Regions from separate parts of the Arthrobacter sp. zg-Y179 genome, predicted to be linked through region 2. Evidence: riboswitches for the same ligand, from Rfam matches in the RefSeq annotation. Region 2 holds a riboswitch; each other region holds the start of a gene.
What was found. A riboswitch is a leader RNA that binds a small molecule or an ion and turns the genes downstream of it on or off. The one in region 2 is predicted to bind S-adenosylmethionine.

Region 1: linked by a shared signal. The riboswitch ahead of LOC56_RS02795 (hypothetical protein) and the one ahead of LOC56_RS06000 (cobalamin-independent methionine synthase II family protein) in region 2 are both predicted to bind S-adenosylmethionine.
Region 3: linked by a shared signal. The riboswitch ahead of LOC56_RS15870 (bifunctional o-acetylhomoserine/o-acetylserine sulfhydrylase) and the one ahead of LOC56_RS06000 (cobalamin-independent methionine synthase II family protein) in region 2 are both predicted to bind S-adenosylmethionine.

Annotation. Positions count from the first base shown of each region.
Region 1 covers NZ_JAJJOB010000004.1:139,637-144,899, reverse strand. Annotated here, with positions in the region: gene LOC56_RS02810 (hypothetical protein) at 1-1,102, shown strand, start outside; gene LOC56_RS02805 (CPBP family intramembrane glutamic endopeptidase) at 1,224-1,988, shown strand; gene LOC56_RS02800 (hypothetical protein) at 2,085-2,237, shown strand; gene LOC56_RS02795 (hypothetical protein) at 2,320-2,724, opposite strand; SAM riboswitch class IV at 2,740-2,872, opposite strand; gene LOC56_RS02790 (LLM class flavin-dependent oxidoreductase) at 3,256-4,275, opposite strand; gene LOC56_RS02785 (RBBP9/YdeN family alpha/beta hydrolase) at 4,349-4,900, shown strand; gene LOC56_RS02780 (ATP-dependent DNA ligase) at 4,911-5,263, shown strand, end outside.
Region 2 covers NZ_JAJJOB010000005.1:595,014-600,276, reverse strand. Annotated here, with positions in the region: gene LOC56_RS06015 (amidase) at 1-722, shown strand, start outside; gene LOC56_RS06010 (MsnO8 family LLM class oxidoreductase) at 724-1,716, opposite strand; gene LOC56_RS06005 (peptide MFS transporter) at 1,920-3,389, shown strand; SAM riboswitch class IV at 3,503-3,626, shown strand; gene LOC56_RS06000 (cobalamin-independent methionine synthase II family protein) at 3,646-4,851, shown strand; gene pgm (phosphoglucomutase (alpha-D-glucose-1,6-bisphosphate-dependent)) at 4,961-5,263, shown strand, end outside.
Region 3 covers NZ_JAJJOB010000014.1:152,178-157,440, reverse strand. Annotated here, with positions in the region: gene LOC56_RS15875 (VOC family protein) at 182-832, opposite strand; SAM riboswitch class IV at 993-1,109, shown strand; gene LOC56_RS15870 (bifunctional o-acetylhomoserine/o-acetylserine sulfhydrylase) at 1,198-2,514, shown strand; gene metX (homoserine O-acetyltransferase MetX) at 2,553-3,665, shown strand; gene LOC56_RS15860 (SRPBCC domain-containing protein) at 3,728-4,168, shown strand; gene LOC56_RS15855 (SGNH/GDSL hydrolase family protein) at 4,179-5,021, opposite strand; gene LOC56_RS15850 (alpha/beta hydrolase) at 5,110-5,263, shown strand, end outside.

The DNA of each region.
Region 1 (5,263 bases), on a different contig from region 2:
ATACGACCCCGAGACCTTTGCTGTCTTCCAGAAAATGCTCTTCAGTACTGCGCGCAAAGTAATCGTTCCCCGACGAGGAAAATTGTTGCAGAGGTCGGTTTTGATAAGCATTGTTATCGGTTTTGAGACGATGTTGATCGACTTAGCGACAGCTGCTATCAGAAATAATCCTAAGCTAGCGAATTTGGAGAATGCGACCCTCAGTCTTGCAGAGCTTGGTTCTCTTGGGACGGTAGAGGAAGCGACTGATTATCTCATTTCCCGCCAGGTGGAGGATCTGGCGCGCGGCTCTATAGATGACTGGGAAAAGTGGTTCGCAAAAATAGGTGTGAAGCTTCGTGAGATACCAGCCGATTGGGTAGAGTTTCGAGAAATATTTGCGCGCAGGAACCTGTTCGTTCACACCAATGGGAGGGTCAGCGCACAGTATGTTTCTGTTTTATCAGGGGCAGGTGCGCCAGGTGGTGATATTCCAGCGAAGGGTAGCAATATTGATATCACGACAGATTACTTAGCCGAGTCTTGTGAGCTGGTAATTTCCACCGGTGCCCTGCTAGTAACCAGTGTATGGATGAAGTTGGCAGACAAAGACTCCCAGCTGCCGGTAGCGTGGATTTTACACACGGCGGACTTGGCCCTAGAGGATGGAAACTTTGCAGCTTGTGTGCGCATAACAGAAAAGATCACGCAGGCGCTAGGTAGCAAATTGGACCTCGTGGCCAGTTGCCGATTGAAGGTCACCAACTGGGCTTCTCGTGCAATGCTGGGCGAAGAAGACGTGGTGGCGAAGGAAGCCGAAGTGTGGGATGTCCGCGGGCTAGATTCCCTGTATAGCCATTTTCGGTCTGTCTTTATTCGTGATGACGAGCGCGCGATAAGCGAACTGACACTCTTGGTCGATCAGAATCGGCTGTCAAAACATACTGTATTGACATCGAAGAGCTACGAGAAGCTGCGTGAACGCTCAGAATCTGCTCTGTTGCAAGCGCTTAAGATAGACGTCTCTGGAGTTGCTGCAGTAAGGGGTGCAGAAAGCGCGGTGGACCTTGAGTATGCGCCTGAAGCGGGAACTCGTGGGCTCGGGGCCAGCTCGGATGGCTGATATAAAGGTGCAGACTGGAAAGCCTGGTTAACGACTCTCTCTTGGAGCCATGTCTCCGGTGATCGCGGAGTTGAGCTAGCGAGGGGCTGTATCCCGGCAGAACGGCCCATATCCTGAGGTAATGACAGCAAACGAATACCGGACCGGTCCGTCGGGGCGCCCTGCGGCCCAAATCCCGTGGCTTTCCTACCGTTTCACCCGCCGTGACGCGGTGGCAGCTGGCTTCTACGTAGTATTCCTGCTGGTCCTGAGCTTTGCGCCCGGACTCGTCATGCCTGTCCTGGTGATGCTGGTTCCGGATCCCGTTGCAGCCGCCTACGTCCTGAACCTGGCGTTTTACGGGGTTGCCGGTCTGTTGGCCTTCCTGGCGGCCCGGCCGTACGTGGTGCGGGAAACCAAGATCCTGGCTACCCGACCGGTGCTGTCCCTGTCCCTGATTCCTGCCGGCGTCATCGCCATGCTCATTGTCACCATGATCGGGGCACTGCTGAGCGGGCAGATTGAAACGGCCGTAAACCAGGAAGCCGTAGAGGGATTCGTGGGGTCCGTGTCGCCCTGGCTGGTAGTACCGCTGCTGGTGGTCCTGGCACCGTTTGTCGAGGAGTACATCTTCCGGCACTTGCTGATCGGCAAACTCAGCCGGTACTGGAATCTCTGGGGCTGCTGCATCCTGTCGGTCCTGTTGTTCGCCTCCATCCACATTGTGGGCAAGGAATCCCTGTCCCTCCCGGTGCTGATGCCTTACCTGGCGATGGGCGCCACGCTTGTGGGCATTTACGTCTGGGCCGGAAACAACTTCATGCTTTCCTACGGTGTGCACGCCGCGAAAAACCTGCTGGGTGTCATCCTCATCTACAGCGTGCCGCCGGAGCTGCTGCAGCAGTAGCTGCCTTCTCCGCCGCCAGCCGTGCCGACTGACTACTCCGGTAGCATCAGCACCATCCGGTCAGCAGCGGCAAGCCGGCAAGAATGCGGGGGACACATGGCAATCGGGTCGGCGTTTGGAATGCTGTATCTGCTCGTGGTTATCGGGACCGCAGTTCTGGTGCTGTGGGTTCTGGTGTTGTTGATCGTCTTCCTGCGGCTGCGCATTGCCCAGCTTCGTGGTGCCTCAGGGGAAACCGGACCGCAATAGCACCGCACTGTTCCAATGCGGCCGGTTTCGTCCGCAGGGCTTGCTTCGCCCCGGAACCTGGAATTCCGGGGCAGAGCGGCAGCTAGGAGCCGGCCTTCTCGATCCGCTCAGTTTCCGGGGCCCGCACCAGGGAGCCGTTGCACGGGACTACCCGCTCCGGCCGGGCCAAGTAGAAAAAAGAGCTCCGGGCACCGGAATCGAACCCGCCCGGCACCATCAGGGTGGAATAGCGCTGGCACCACTGCGGCGTGTCGACGGCGGTCTCGAGCGCGGTGGCCACGGCCCGAACATTGTGGAACCACATCAGCTGCTGGGTTCCTTCGGACACCAGGTAGATGAGGTCCAGCTGCGGATCGGCCGTGACTTCGACGTCCGACCACTGCTCCCAGCCCTCGAGCCGGCGTCGGTGGATCCAATGGATGTTGTGGCCCGGGGTGAAGCCGCTGCAGTTGCTGAGGCCGGATTTGCTGACACTGGAAATGCTCACAGTGGGTTCCTTTTCAGGTTGTCCTTGCCTGCGACGGACGAAGCAGGCCGCTTCGTCATCCGAACCACCCGCCGAACAGTGGGGTTGGTGTGGGGCCAGTCGGAGCTTTTGTGCCCGGTAAACCGGGCGGAGGCCACATCTCGTGAAGCTGAAAACTACTCTAGCGGAGGCCACTGACATTTCGACAGAGGGCCGTTTCCGGGGTGCCGCTGGGTGTGCGTGCGTCGTGTGGGTGGGCGCCTCGCCTTCCCGTCCGGCGCCTACGTTCTGCACCTCGCCTTCCGTCCGCGCTAAGACCTCGGGGACGAACGTCTGCACAACTCACAGCCGGGGGCCGGGGGCTGGGGGATGCAACCGTTGCTGGGAGGAGCTGGAGGCGACGCACCCGCCACCGGAGGGGCTGGAGGAAGGCGGCTTTAATATTTCCCGCGAGCTCTGCGAGCGGGGAATTTCGTTGCCGCCGTTCCAGCCCCGCAGGGGGCGGATCCGGGTGGATCTGGCGGACCGGGCGGACCCTGGCCACGACGAGACTTACCGCCAGCCGGCCCCCGGCGCCACGAGCTTGACGATGCTCTCCAGCAGATGCGCGTTGTACTCCACGCCCAGCTGGTTCGGCACGGTCACCAGGACGGTGTCGGCTTCCTGCACGGCAGCGTCCGCGGCCAATTCAGCAGCAATAACATCGGGTTCACCGATGTAGCTCTTGCCGAACCGAGCCAAGCCGCCGTCGAGATGGCCCACCTGGTCCCGGCCCTCTGCCTGCGCGCGCAGCCCGAAGTAGTGCCGGTCCTGCCCGGTCACCAGCGGAATGATGCTGCGGCTGACGGACACCCGCGGGGTGCCCTGATGTCCGGCGTCGGCCCAGGCCTTCCGGTACACCGCAATCTGCTCGGCCTGGAGCTGGTCGAACGGCACCCCGGTGTCCTCGGTCAGGAGCGTTGAGCTCATCAGGTTCATGCCCTGCTCACCGGTCCACTTGGCGGTGGCCCGGGTCCCGGACCCCCACCAGATCCGCTCCGGCAGTCCGGGGGACAGCGGGTCGATGGCCATGGCGCCGGTGCTGCCGGTCATCGCCGGATCAGCCTGTGCCACTCCGGCGCCGGCGATGGCGGCACGGAACACTTCGGTGTGCTGCCGGGCCATGTCGGCGTCGGAGGAATCCGGGCCGGGAACGTAGCCGAAGGACTCATAACCTCGCAGGGCAGGCTCGGGGGATCCCCGGCTGATGCCGAGCTGCAGCCTGCCTCCGCTGATCAGGTCCGCCACTGCGGCGTCTTCTGCCATTGCCAGCGGATTCATATAGCGCATGTCGATCACTCCCGTGCCTAGCTCGATCCGGCTGGTCCGTGCCGCCATGGCGGAGAGCATGGGGAAGGGGGCGGAGAACTGCGGGGCGAAGTGGTGCACCCGCATGTACGCGCCGTCGACGCCGATTTCCTCGGCGGCGACCGTTAGTTCAATCTGCTGCAGTATTGCGTCCTGCGCACTGGGAGTCATTGATCCCACGGCATTCCGGTAATGTCCGAAGGACAAGAACCCTATTTTCTTCATACGAACTCCAGCGCCGGAAACGTCGGCAGTATTCCCGCTCACATGCGGGCACCAGCGAAAGGATGCAGGCACAGTGCATATCACCATTGTCCCGGGCTATCAGGGCTCGCCACCGGAGCAGTGGCAGAGCCGCTGGGAGGCGGACCTGCCGAACGTCACCCGCATCGCGCCGTCGTCGTGGGATGAACCCGAACTGGAGGACTGGATGGCCGCGCTGGACCGGGCCGCCGGAGCCCGGAACGGGCAGACAGTCCTTGTGGCCCACAGTTTGGGCTGCCTGGCTGCGGTGGAATGGCTGCATCGAAACCCCGACGGCGCCCGCGGAGTGTTTCTGGTCAGCCCGCCGGATCCGGTTGCCGCGTCCTTTCCGGAAGTGGTCAAAACGTTCCGGAATCCGCGGATGCAGGAGCTGCCCGTTCCCGGCCTGCTGATCGCCAGCGAAAGCGATCCGTACTGCGCGCTGCCGGCCGCCCAAGCCATCGCCGCTGCCTGGAAGGTGCCCGTCATCGACGTCGGCGAGCTGGCCCACATCAACGAGGAAAGCGGCGTGGGCTACTGGCAGCAGGGCCGCGACCTGCTCACGGCGTTCACCGCAGGGCTGGGGGAACCGGCAGCAATCGGATAAGAATGGGCACATGGACCTTCCAGTGATGCCCCCGGTTGCCCCGATGCTGGCTAAATCCGTCAGCGCCCTGCCCCGCGGGGACTACCTGTACGAACCCAAATGGGACGGATTCCGGTCCATCATTTTCCGGGACGGCGACGACGTCGAGATCGGCTCCCGGAACGAAAAGCCGATGACGCGGTACTTCCCCGAACTCGTCGAAGCCCTTCGGCAGAACCTGCCTGCGCGGTGCGTGCTGGACGGCGAGATCGTTATGGTGGCCCCGGACGGCAAACGGCTGGACTTCGAACTGCTGCAGCAGCGGATCCATCCCGCCGCCAGCCGGGTGAAACTGCTCGCGGAAGAAACCCCGGCCCGGTTCGT
Region 2 (5,263 bases):
TGCTGGACGCAATGGTCGACGAACCCAATTACCGTGCCACCAGCGCGGCTCCCGTCACCGGAACGTTCCTTGCGGCCGCACTGCGTGCCGAGGGCAGGTTCCGGATCGGGGTCAGCACCCGTTCGCCCTTCGAATCCAGGTTGGAGATCCGGCTTGAGCCCGAGGCAGTGCAGGCGCTCGACGCCGGTATCGCGGCCCTGACCGGCGCCGGCCACGACCTGCTGGACACGGACGTGGTTTATGACGAACGGTATCCGGATGCCTTCCAGGTGGTGTGGACGGCCGGGCTGGCCACCGCTGCCCTGGCACCGGGCGGGGAAGAACGGCTGACCGACCTTGCCGCCGTTATGCGTCAGCGCGCCCTTCGGCGCAGTGCGGCGGACCTGGTCTCCGCCGTCGACGTCCTCCGCTCCTTTGAAGCCGAGACCATCCGGCAGTACAGCGGCTACGACATGATCCTGACGCCTACCCTGGCTATGACGCCGCGGCCCCTCGGCTGGTACACCAGCGGCGATGCCGGCGCTGTTGACCGGGCGGACGAGGATTATGCACGGCAGTGCCGGTACTCGCCGTTCACGTCCATGGTTAATGTCTGCGGGCTTCCCGCGATTACCCTTCCGGTGCTGGATACCGCCGCCGGCCTGCCGATGGGTGTCCAGCTGATCGGGCGGCCCGGCGCCGAAGCGGATCTCCTGGCCGTGGCAGCCCAGCTGGGGTACTGACCTAGAAGAGGCCGGCCAGCAGCCGGTCGGATTCCCGCTGCCCCTCGGCATCGAAGGCGCCGCCGGTAACGAGCAGCTCGTCCGCACCGGAGGAAGCCAGCAGGCCCTCGAGCCTGCCGTGCACTTGTTCCACCGTGCCGTAGACAGAGGTCTCCAGGGTGGTGCGGACCAGGTCCTGCCGCCGTCCGGACAGTTGGGCGGCGCTTTCCGCTGCTGACAGGGCGGGAAACACCCCCTTGGTCCGGGAATCGGCCAGGGCATGCGCCTCGGGCAGCAGCAGTTCCCTTGCCCCTTCTTCCCTGCCGGCCGCGGCGACGTTGACGGCCGCAAGCACGTAGGGCCGGGGAAAACGGTCCGAGGGGCGGAAGGCTGAGCGGTAGCGTTCGAGTGCACCTGTATGCCCGGCGCTGTTCTCCCGGAACAACGCCGGGCCGCCGAGGACGACGCCCAGACCTGCCCGGGCCGCTATTTCCACTCCTGCTCCGGTGGCAAGCACAAACACCGGCGTCCGTCCGTTGTCCTGCGGGCGGGCGGTGATCGGCGCGGTGCCGTCGAGATAGGCGAGCAGTTCCGCCAGCTGCGCTTCGAATTCCCCTGCCTCGGCCGGTCCCGCCCGCAGTGCCGTCCGCACCGCCGGAGTGAAACCGACGGAACGGCCCAGGCCAAGATCAATCCGGCCGGGATACAGGGCCTGCAGCGTGGCTGCCTGCTCGGCTACGACCAGCGGCTGGTGGTTCGGGAGCATCACACCGCCGGAGCCGATCCGTATGCTGCGGGTGCGTGCCGCCAGTGCGGCCATCAGGACGGCGGGTGCCGAGCCGGCAATACCGGCCACGGCGTGGTGCTCGGCAACCCAAAAGCGCCGGTACCCCAGCCGGTCTGCCGATTCGGCACGTTCAAGCACGGCGCTAAGCGCATCCGACTCGGGAAATCCTTCGCGGGAGTTAGCGCGGTCAAGGATTGAGACGGGAACACTGAGGCTTGGCATACCCATGCCAACCCCCTGCCTGCTTAGGGAATTCCGGGCCGGTCGCGCAAATCGTTCCGTCATGCAGGCCCGCAAGCATGTAATGCGGGCAAAAGCATCCGTTTTGCCTGTGATCTTGGGCACTCAGGGATCGAAACCTTCCTTGTCTCCGGCGGATTCTTTCGGATTTGCCTGCTTGACCACCTGCCGAGGGTGGGAATATTAAACTCGTGAGCCATACCCCCAGTACCTCAGGCGTAAAAGAAGCGCGTAAAACCTTCTTCGGCCATCCCCGGATGTTGGCCAACCTCTTCAGCGTTGAGCTGTGGGAGCGATTTTCCTTCTACGGCATGCAGGGCATCCTGCTGTACTACATGTACTACAGCACCACCGACGGCGGCCTCGGCATCGACGAAGCCATTGCCGTCTCGCTGGTCGGCGCCTACGGCGGTGGCGTGTACCTCTCCACCATCCTCGGTGCATGGCTGGCGGACCGCGTCTTCGGCGCCGAACGAGTGCTGTTCTACGCTGCCGCACTGGTCATGCTGGGCCACATTTCCCTGGCCGTGCTGCCGGGCGCCGTCGGACTGGCCGCCGGCCTGATCCTGATCGCCCTGGGCTCCGGCGGTGTGAAGGCCAACGCGACATCGCTCGTCGGCACCCTGTACGACGAAAAGGACCAGCGGCGCGACGCCGGCTTCTCCATCTTCTACATGGGTATCAACATCGGTGCCCTGATCGGCCCGATCCTGACCGGCCTCGCCTGGACCGAATACGGGTTCCACTACGGCTTCGGCCTGGCCGCCATCGGCATGGCCATCGGCCTGGTGCAGTACGGGGTGACCCGGAAGAACCTGCCCGAATCCGCGCACGAGGTAGCCAACCCGCTGCCGAAGCAGCAGTACATGAAGGTCAGCCTCATCGCGGCTGCCGCCTTGGTTGTCATCGTGCTGGCCGTTGTCTTCGAACTGCTGACCGCCAAGAACCTTGCGGTGGTTATGGCGATCCTCGCCATCGTGGCCTCCGTCGCGTACTTCGTGATCATCCTCAGCAGCAAGAAGGTGAACCGGGTGGAACGCCGCCGGGTGTACTCCTTCATGCCGCTCTTTATTGCCAGTGCTGCTTTCTGGGCACTGTTCCAGCAGCAGTTCACGGTGGTGGCAATGTATGCGGACAGCTCGCTGAACCGCACCATCTTCGGCTGGGAAATGCCGCCGAGCTGGGTGCAGTCCATCAACCCGGTCTTCATCATCATCTTCGCAGCCGTCTTCGCCGGCGTCTGGACCAAGATGGGCGACCGCCAGCCGTCCTCCCCGCTGAAGTTCGCCATGGGCCTGGCCGTCATGGGCCTCGCCTTCCTGGCCTTCATTCCGTTCTCGGGCGGCGCGCCGAACAGCACCCCGCTGCTGGCCATGGCCGGCATCCTGCTGCTGTTCACGTTTGCTGAACTGTTCCTGTCCCCGATCGGCCTGTCCGTGGCAACCAAGCTGGCCCCGGAAGTCTTCCGGACCCAGATGGTGGCACTGTTCTTCCTGTCCGTCTCCCTGGGCACCACCCTGGCGGGCTGGCTGGCCCAGTTCTACGACCCGGCAACCGAAGTCAGCTACTTCACCTTCAGCGGCGTTACCGCGATCATCCTGGGCGTTGCCCTGGCCGCGGCTACACCGTCCATCAAGAAGCTCATGGGCGGCGTGCGCTAAGCACCCGGAGCTTTTCAAGGACGGCGGTACCGGATTTCTCCGGTACCGCCGTCCTTTTTATGTTGCGTCATTTGCTTGGAAGCGCCCCGCCGGCATGGCTAGGATGGTCCCAGCTTCAGGAGACACGGCCGCCAAGCTCCGACTTGGCCGTGCACCAACCCCATGCTTCGCGGGTGGTTCGGATGACGAAGCGGCCTGCACCGCCCTTCGGGCATCCGGTGCGGGCAAGAGCACGGATTCCCAAAGGATCACCGCCATGCGCAAAAGCACCGACCGTATTTTGACCACTCATGCAGGGTCCCTCCCCCGCACCCCTGAACTGATTGCCGCGAACGCGTCGCGGGAAGCCGACCCTTCGGATACCGAGGGCTACGCGGACCTGCTGCAGGCCGCCGTCGCGGATTTGGTGCGCCGCCAGCGCCAGGCGGGCATCGACATCCCCAACGACGGCGAATACGGGCACGCGATGTCCGCCGACGTCGACTACGGCGCGTGGTGGTCCTATTCCTTCTCCCGGCTCGGCGGCCTGAGCGTCGCGGAGACCGGAATCTGGAGCATGGAGCCGCGCCGCTCGGAGCCCGGCAACGTTGTCCTCACCAGTTTCGGGGACCGCCGGGACCGGCAGCGCTTCGCCGATGCCTACACCGACCCGACCTCGGGCATCACCACCGGGGCGCAGAAGGTCTTCCCCAAGGTCACGGGTCCAGTGGAATACACCGGGTACGACGCCGTGGCCAGCGACATTGCCAACCTCAAGTCCGGTTTGGCCGCGGCAGGTTTGTCCGAGGGTTTCCTCGCCTCGCTCTCCCCCGGTTCCTGTTCGCGGATTGCCAACGAGTACTACGCCACGGAGGAGGAGTTCATCTACGCCTGCGCGGATGCCATGCGGGAGGAATATCTTGCCATCGTGGACGCCGGGCTGATCGTCCAGATCGATGATCCGTCCATTGCGGAGAACTGGGACCAGATCAACCCCGAACCTTCGGTGGCCGACTACCTCAAGTTCACGCAGATCCGCGTCGAGGCCCTGAACTATGCCCTGCGCGGGCTGCCCGAGGAACAGATCCGTTTCCACCTGTGCTGGGGTTCCTGGCACGGGCCGCACACCACGGACATCGAGTTCCGCCACCTGGTGGACACCCTGCTGCAGATCAACGCCGGGGGCTACAGCTTCGAGGCAGGCAACGTGCGGCATGAGCACGAGTGGCGGGTCTGGGAAGATACCAAGCTGCCGGACGGGAAGGTCCTCATTCCCGGCGTCGTCTCCCACGCCACCAACGTGGTGGAACATCCGGAACTGGTGGCGGACCGGATCGAGCGCTTCGCCCGGCTGGTGGGGCGGGAGAACGTTATTGCGTCCACCGACTGCGGGCTGGGCGGCCGGGTGCATCCGCAGATCGCGGCGGCGAAGCTGCAGACCCTCGGAGAAGGCGCCCGGCTGGCCAGCGGCCGGCTCTGGTAGGTGATTGTCCGGGTGCCGTGCGGGCCGTTTGCTGCACGGCACCTGCATGCGCTCCCGGGTGCGGGCGTGTGTCTGCCGCCGGCGCCGTTTCTTTGGCATGCTTAGGGGTATGTCTAATCGTGCCGGCCAACGTGCCGAACCTTCCGACCTTGTAGACCTCACCGCGCTTTTGGACGCCTATTACGACGTCGTACCGGATCCTTCCAATGTCGCCCAGCGCGTCGTGTTCGGTACCTCCGGGCACCGCGGCTCCTCCCTCAACGGTGCCTTCAATGAGCAGCACATCGCCGCCATTACCCAGGCGATCGTCGAGTACCGCACGTCCGCGGGCATCACCGGGCCGCTGTTCATGGGCAAGGACACGCACGCGCTGTCCGAACCGGCGCAGAACACCGCGTTGGAAGTGCTGGCC
Region 3 (5,263 bases), on a different contig from region 2:
CGGTGTAGGGAATCGTACATACCGCAGGGATACGGACAGAGTGCAGGGACGTACCGCGGGGAACTGGACAGACCGCAGGGATACGGACGCACCGCTGGGACAAACCGCAGGAAACCCCCGAACGTGCAGGAAAACCCCAAACCGGCAGCAAAATCCCAGACCGGCAGAAGAAACCGCAGTGCTAGATCTCGACAGGACCGTTCGCAGTGTCGAAGGTGACGGACATGATGCCCGGTGTACCCGCCGGTGCAATCCACGTGACATCCACGTTCTCCAGCGGCTTCTCCACGGGATGGCCCAGCCAGTCGGTGACGCGTGCAGCGGAGCCGGCAATGGTCAGGGACTTCAGCTTCACCGATCCCGGCATCCCGGGAATGGCGTTGGAGGGGTGCAGCTCGTCGGTGCCGTCATCCCAGCGGAGCAGATAGGGCACCTGCGGATCGGCAATCAATCCGTTGATGCCGATCTGCCGCCAGGTCAGCTCCTGGCCGTCGGGGAACTTACGGTTGCCCGGCACGGAGGCCCGGCCGAGGCGTTCCTCGAAGGGGGAAAGATCGTCAACGGCAACACACCAGCCCATCCATCCGCCGCCGCATTCGGAGCGCTGGCGCACGGCCTGGCCGAACGGGGCCTTGTCCGACGCCGGGTGGTTCAGGACCTCCACCACCTCGACGTACTGGTTGTTGGCCAGGGGCAGGATCATATTGCGGGTACCGAATCGGGGGTGGACGCCACCCTTCACGTAATCGGCGCCGAGAGCAGCAGCAATCCTCTCGGTGGTGGCCAAAAGACCGTCGGATTCACAGGCATAAGAAACATGGTCCAAGCGCATGCGGCCCATTGTGGCACGTTGTGATACGCGTCTCGACCAAGGGAAGCCTAAGTGCGGAATGTTCCCTGCCGCAGCGCCGAATCAGGGCCCAAAAGCTCCGGTATTTCACGTTGCGTCATAGAGGTTGCGCGACGGCGGCATATCGGTTTCCATAGGTGCAGGTCATGAGTGCCAGCAGATAGCCCCGGCTTGCTGGCCGGCAACCCTCCAACCGCGGTGGGGTGCCCCGGGTGAAGACCTGGCCGTACGCCAAACGGGCGTCCGGCAAGCGCGGGTCCCACAGCCCCACCGTAATCAGGTGCACCATCCGGCGTACCCGGATGCACCCCGGCGGCGTTGTGCGGCCCCTGGTTTGAGGGAGCATCATGAGTGCAGATTGGTCATTTGAAACCCGCCAGATCCATGTAGGCCAGGAGCCCGACGCCGTCACCGGCGCACGTGCCCTGCCGATCTACCAGACCACGTCCTTCGTTTTTCCGAGTGCAGAGGCGGCCGCCAACCGGTTTGCCCTGGCCGAACTGGAACCGATCTACACCCGGATCGGCAACCCCACTCAGGAGGCGGTGGAAAACCGGATCGCCTCCCTTGAAGGCGGCGTCGGAGCCCTGCTGCTCGCGTCCGGGCAGGCGGCCGAAACCTTCGCGCTGCTGAACCTGGCGCAGGCCGGCGACCATGTGGTCGCCAGTCCCAGCCTTTACGGCGGCACCTACAACCTCCTGAAGCACACCCTGAAACGGTTCGGCATCGAGACCACCTTCGTGCAGGACCCGGACAACCTGGACCACTGGCGCGACGCCGTCCGGCCCAACACCAAGGCCTTCTTCGGCGAGGTGGTCTCCAACCCCCGGCAGGATGTCCTGGACCTGGAAGGCATCAGCGCCGTGGCCCACGAGGCGGGCGTACCGCTGATCGTGGACAACACGTTGTCGACGCCGTACCTCATCCGTCCGATTGAATGGGGAGCCGACATTGTGGTCCACTCGGCCACGAAGTACCTCGGCGGGCACGGGACTGCCATTGCCGGCGTCATCGTCGATTCGGGCAACTTCGATTTCGCCGCCGATCCGGAGAAGTTCCCCGGGTTCAATACCCCGGACGAAAGCTACAACGGGCTCGTCTACGCAAGGGACCTGGGCGTCAACGGAGCCCTCGGCGCGAACCTAGCCTTCATCCTCAAGGCGCGGGTGCAGCTGCTGCGGGACCTCGGGTCCGCGGTGTCGCCGTTCAACGCGTTCCTGATTGCCCAGGGGCTGGAAACGCTGAGCCTGCGGCTGGAGCGGCACGTAGCCAACGCCGTTGCCGTAGCGAACTGGCTGGAAGGGCACGACGACGTCGTGTCGGTTGCGTACGCGGGGCTGGAGTCCAGTCCGTGGTTTGAACGCGGCCGCAAATACGGCCCGCGCGGCACCGGCGCCATTGTCTCCTTCGAGATCGAGGGCGGCATCGACGCCGGCAAGCGTTTTGTGGACGGACTGGAGCTGCACTCACACGTGGCCAACGTCGGAGATGTCCGTTCCCTGGTGATCCACCCGGCGTCGACCACCCACAGCCAGCTGGGTGCCGAAGCGCAGCTGGCCGCCGGCGTCAGCCCGGGACTGGTCCGGCTCTCGGTGGGCATCGAGCACATCGATGACATCCTCGCGGACCTCGACGCGGGGTTCCGGGCCGCCAAGGGAGCGTAGCTTCCGTGCCCCGGCACCCGGCTCCGCAGCGCGAGTCGCTGCAGACGCCGCTGCAGCACCCCGCCGAAAAGGACGGGGTGCTGGAGTACGCCTCCATCGGCGGACTGGAACTGGAAACCGGCGGGTACCTGCCCGACGTCGTACTGGCCTACGAGACGTGGGGGCAGCTGGACCCGGACGCCGGCAACGCCGTGCTGATTCCGCATGCGCTGACCGGCAGCACCCACGTAGCCCGCGGGAGCAGCACCGAACCGGGCTGGTGGGAGGAGTTTGTGGGTCCGGGCCGGACCGTGGACACTAACCGGTACTTCGTGGTCTCGATCAACATGCTGGGCGGTTGCTACGGCTCCACCGGGCCTGCCTCGGCTGACCCGGACGGATTGCCCTGGGGATCACGGTTTCCCTTCGTCACCGTGAGGGATTCGGTCCGGGCGGAGGCGCGGCTGGCGGACCGGCTGGGCATCGCCAGATGGCATACCGTGCTGGGCGGTTCGCTCGGGGGAGCGCGGGCGCTGGAATGGGCGGTGACCGAGCCGGACCGGGTGCTGCACTGCGGGGTAATCGCGGCAACCGCAGCCAGCACTGCCGAGCAGATCGCGTTTGCCCAGGCGCAGCTGGCCGCTATCCGCCTGGATCCGGCTTTCAACGGAGGGGACTATTACAACGGCACACCTCCGCTGGCCGGCCTGGGACTGGCCCGCCGGATCGCGCACATTACCTACCGGTCCGAACCGGAACTGGAATACCGGTTCGGGCGCTCCCCGCAGGCTGCCGAAGACCCCTTCGGGGCGGCCTACCCGGCCGGAAGGGGCCGCTACTCCGTGGAGAGCTACCTGGATCACCAGGCCCGGAAGCTGGCCGACAGGTTTGATGCCAACAGCTATCTGGTGCTCACCGAAGCCCTGGTCAGCCACGACGTCGCCCGGGGCCGGGGAACCCTGCGTGCGGCGCTCGCAGGCACGACGGCGGACTTCTTCATTGCCGCGGTGGAATCGGACCGGCTTTACCTTCCCCAGCAGTCGGCGGATCTGGCAGCGGCCCTTCCCCGGGGAACGCAGGTGCATCTCATCCGGGCGCCCATCGGGCACGACGGTTTCCTGACCAGCGTCCGGGAGATTTCCGGTGCCTTGAAACGGGAGGTGTTCGGGTAGGCAGGCGGACAACAGGGGCCTACCCCTTGTCCGCCGCGGCAATTCGTGGGAGAACATTCCCCATGGCAGATCGGATCTCGCTTTCCGGCCGGGCGCAGTGCACCCCGGAGGTTCTCTGGCACGTGCTCGTGGATAACCGGGCGTCCTGGTGGCCGGACATGGACTTCGCTGCGCATCCGGGGGCGCCCCTGAGGGAACGGTGGAGCGAGGACGGAGTGGAGCACACAGCCACCGGCACGGTGCTGGCCGTCGCTCCCGGACGGCTGCTTTCCTTCCGCTGGACGGCGCCCGAATGGGGCGCCTACACCGTGGTCAGCTTCGAACTGACCGATGAGATAGACGCCACGGGCGTAGCGGTGACGGAAAGCGGCTTTGCGGCGCTCGACGCCGGAGCGGGCGCCGAACTCTCCGCAGCCCACCGGGAAGGGTGGGCGTTCCACCTGGCGAACCTGATTGAGCAGGCCGAAAAAACCGACCAGGCACAGGAGGCGGGCGGTTCCTGAAAAAACAGCTCTAGTCGGCTGACCCCTGCGGCATCCGCTGCCCGAACATCGGGCCGGCCTCGGGACGTTTGGCGGAGATCCCGTCGCCCGAGGACTGGTGCCGCACCCGGCGGACCACCCACGGGAACAGGAATTCGCGGGCCCAGACCATGTCTTCGGAGCGGGCCGTCCGCCAGTTCTTCGCGGGCAGCGGCTTGGTTTCCAGCGGCTGCAGTGAATGCGGCACCTGCAGGGTATCCAGCACCATGGCGGCAATGGTGTGGTGTCCCAGCGGAGAGAAATGCAGGCGGTCCGGAGCCCACATCTGCTGATCATTCAATTCGCGCAGTGCCCACATGTCGGCAATGATGACGCCGTGCCGGTTGGCTATGGTCCGCAGGTTTTCGTTGTAGATCGCCGCCCGGCCCCGGACGCCGCCCAGCACGGGGGTGCTCCCGAGGTCCGGGCCGGTGAACAGGACAACTCCGGCACCTGATCCGCGCAGCCGGGCAACGGCGCCGTCCATGCGTTCGGCCAGCCGGTCCGGATCGCCGCCGGGGCGGATCACGTCGTTGCCGCCTGCGCAGATGGTGACCAGATCCGGTTTCAGGGCAAGGGCCGGCTCGAGCTGCTCGTCGATGATCTGGTTCAGCAGCCGTCCCCGGATGGCGAGGTTCGCGTAGGCAAAGTCGGGCTGTCCCGAAGCCAGTTCCTCCGCCACCCGGTCCGCCCAGCCGCGGTTGCCGCCCGGACTGTCCGGATTGGGATCGCCGATGCCTTCGGTAAAGGAATCGCCCATGGCCACGAACCGGGACCAGAGGTGCAGCGGCCGCTGCTCCTGCCGGAAATCGGGGGCGGAAACGGCTTCGGGCAAAGAATTTGTACTCACCGGTCAATACTTGCAAACCGGCCCTCGGCTACGCGACCGTAGGTTGTAAATACCGGCATGCCAGAATAAAAGCATGACGAAATCCGCGTGGAATCCTGTTGTCCTCTGGCCCAAACCCGAAGCTGAAAGGGCGGGTACCCCGCTGCTGGTCCTCTTCCACGGATACCTGGCCAATGAAGAGGACCTGATGGGACTGGCCGATTACCTGCCCTCGGACTTCACCATCG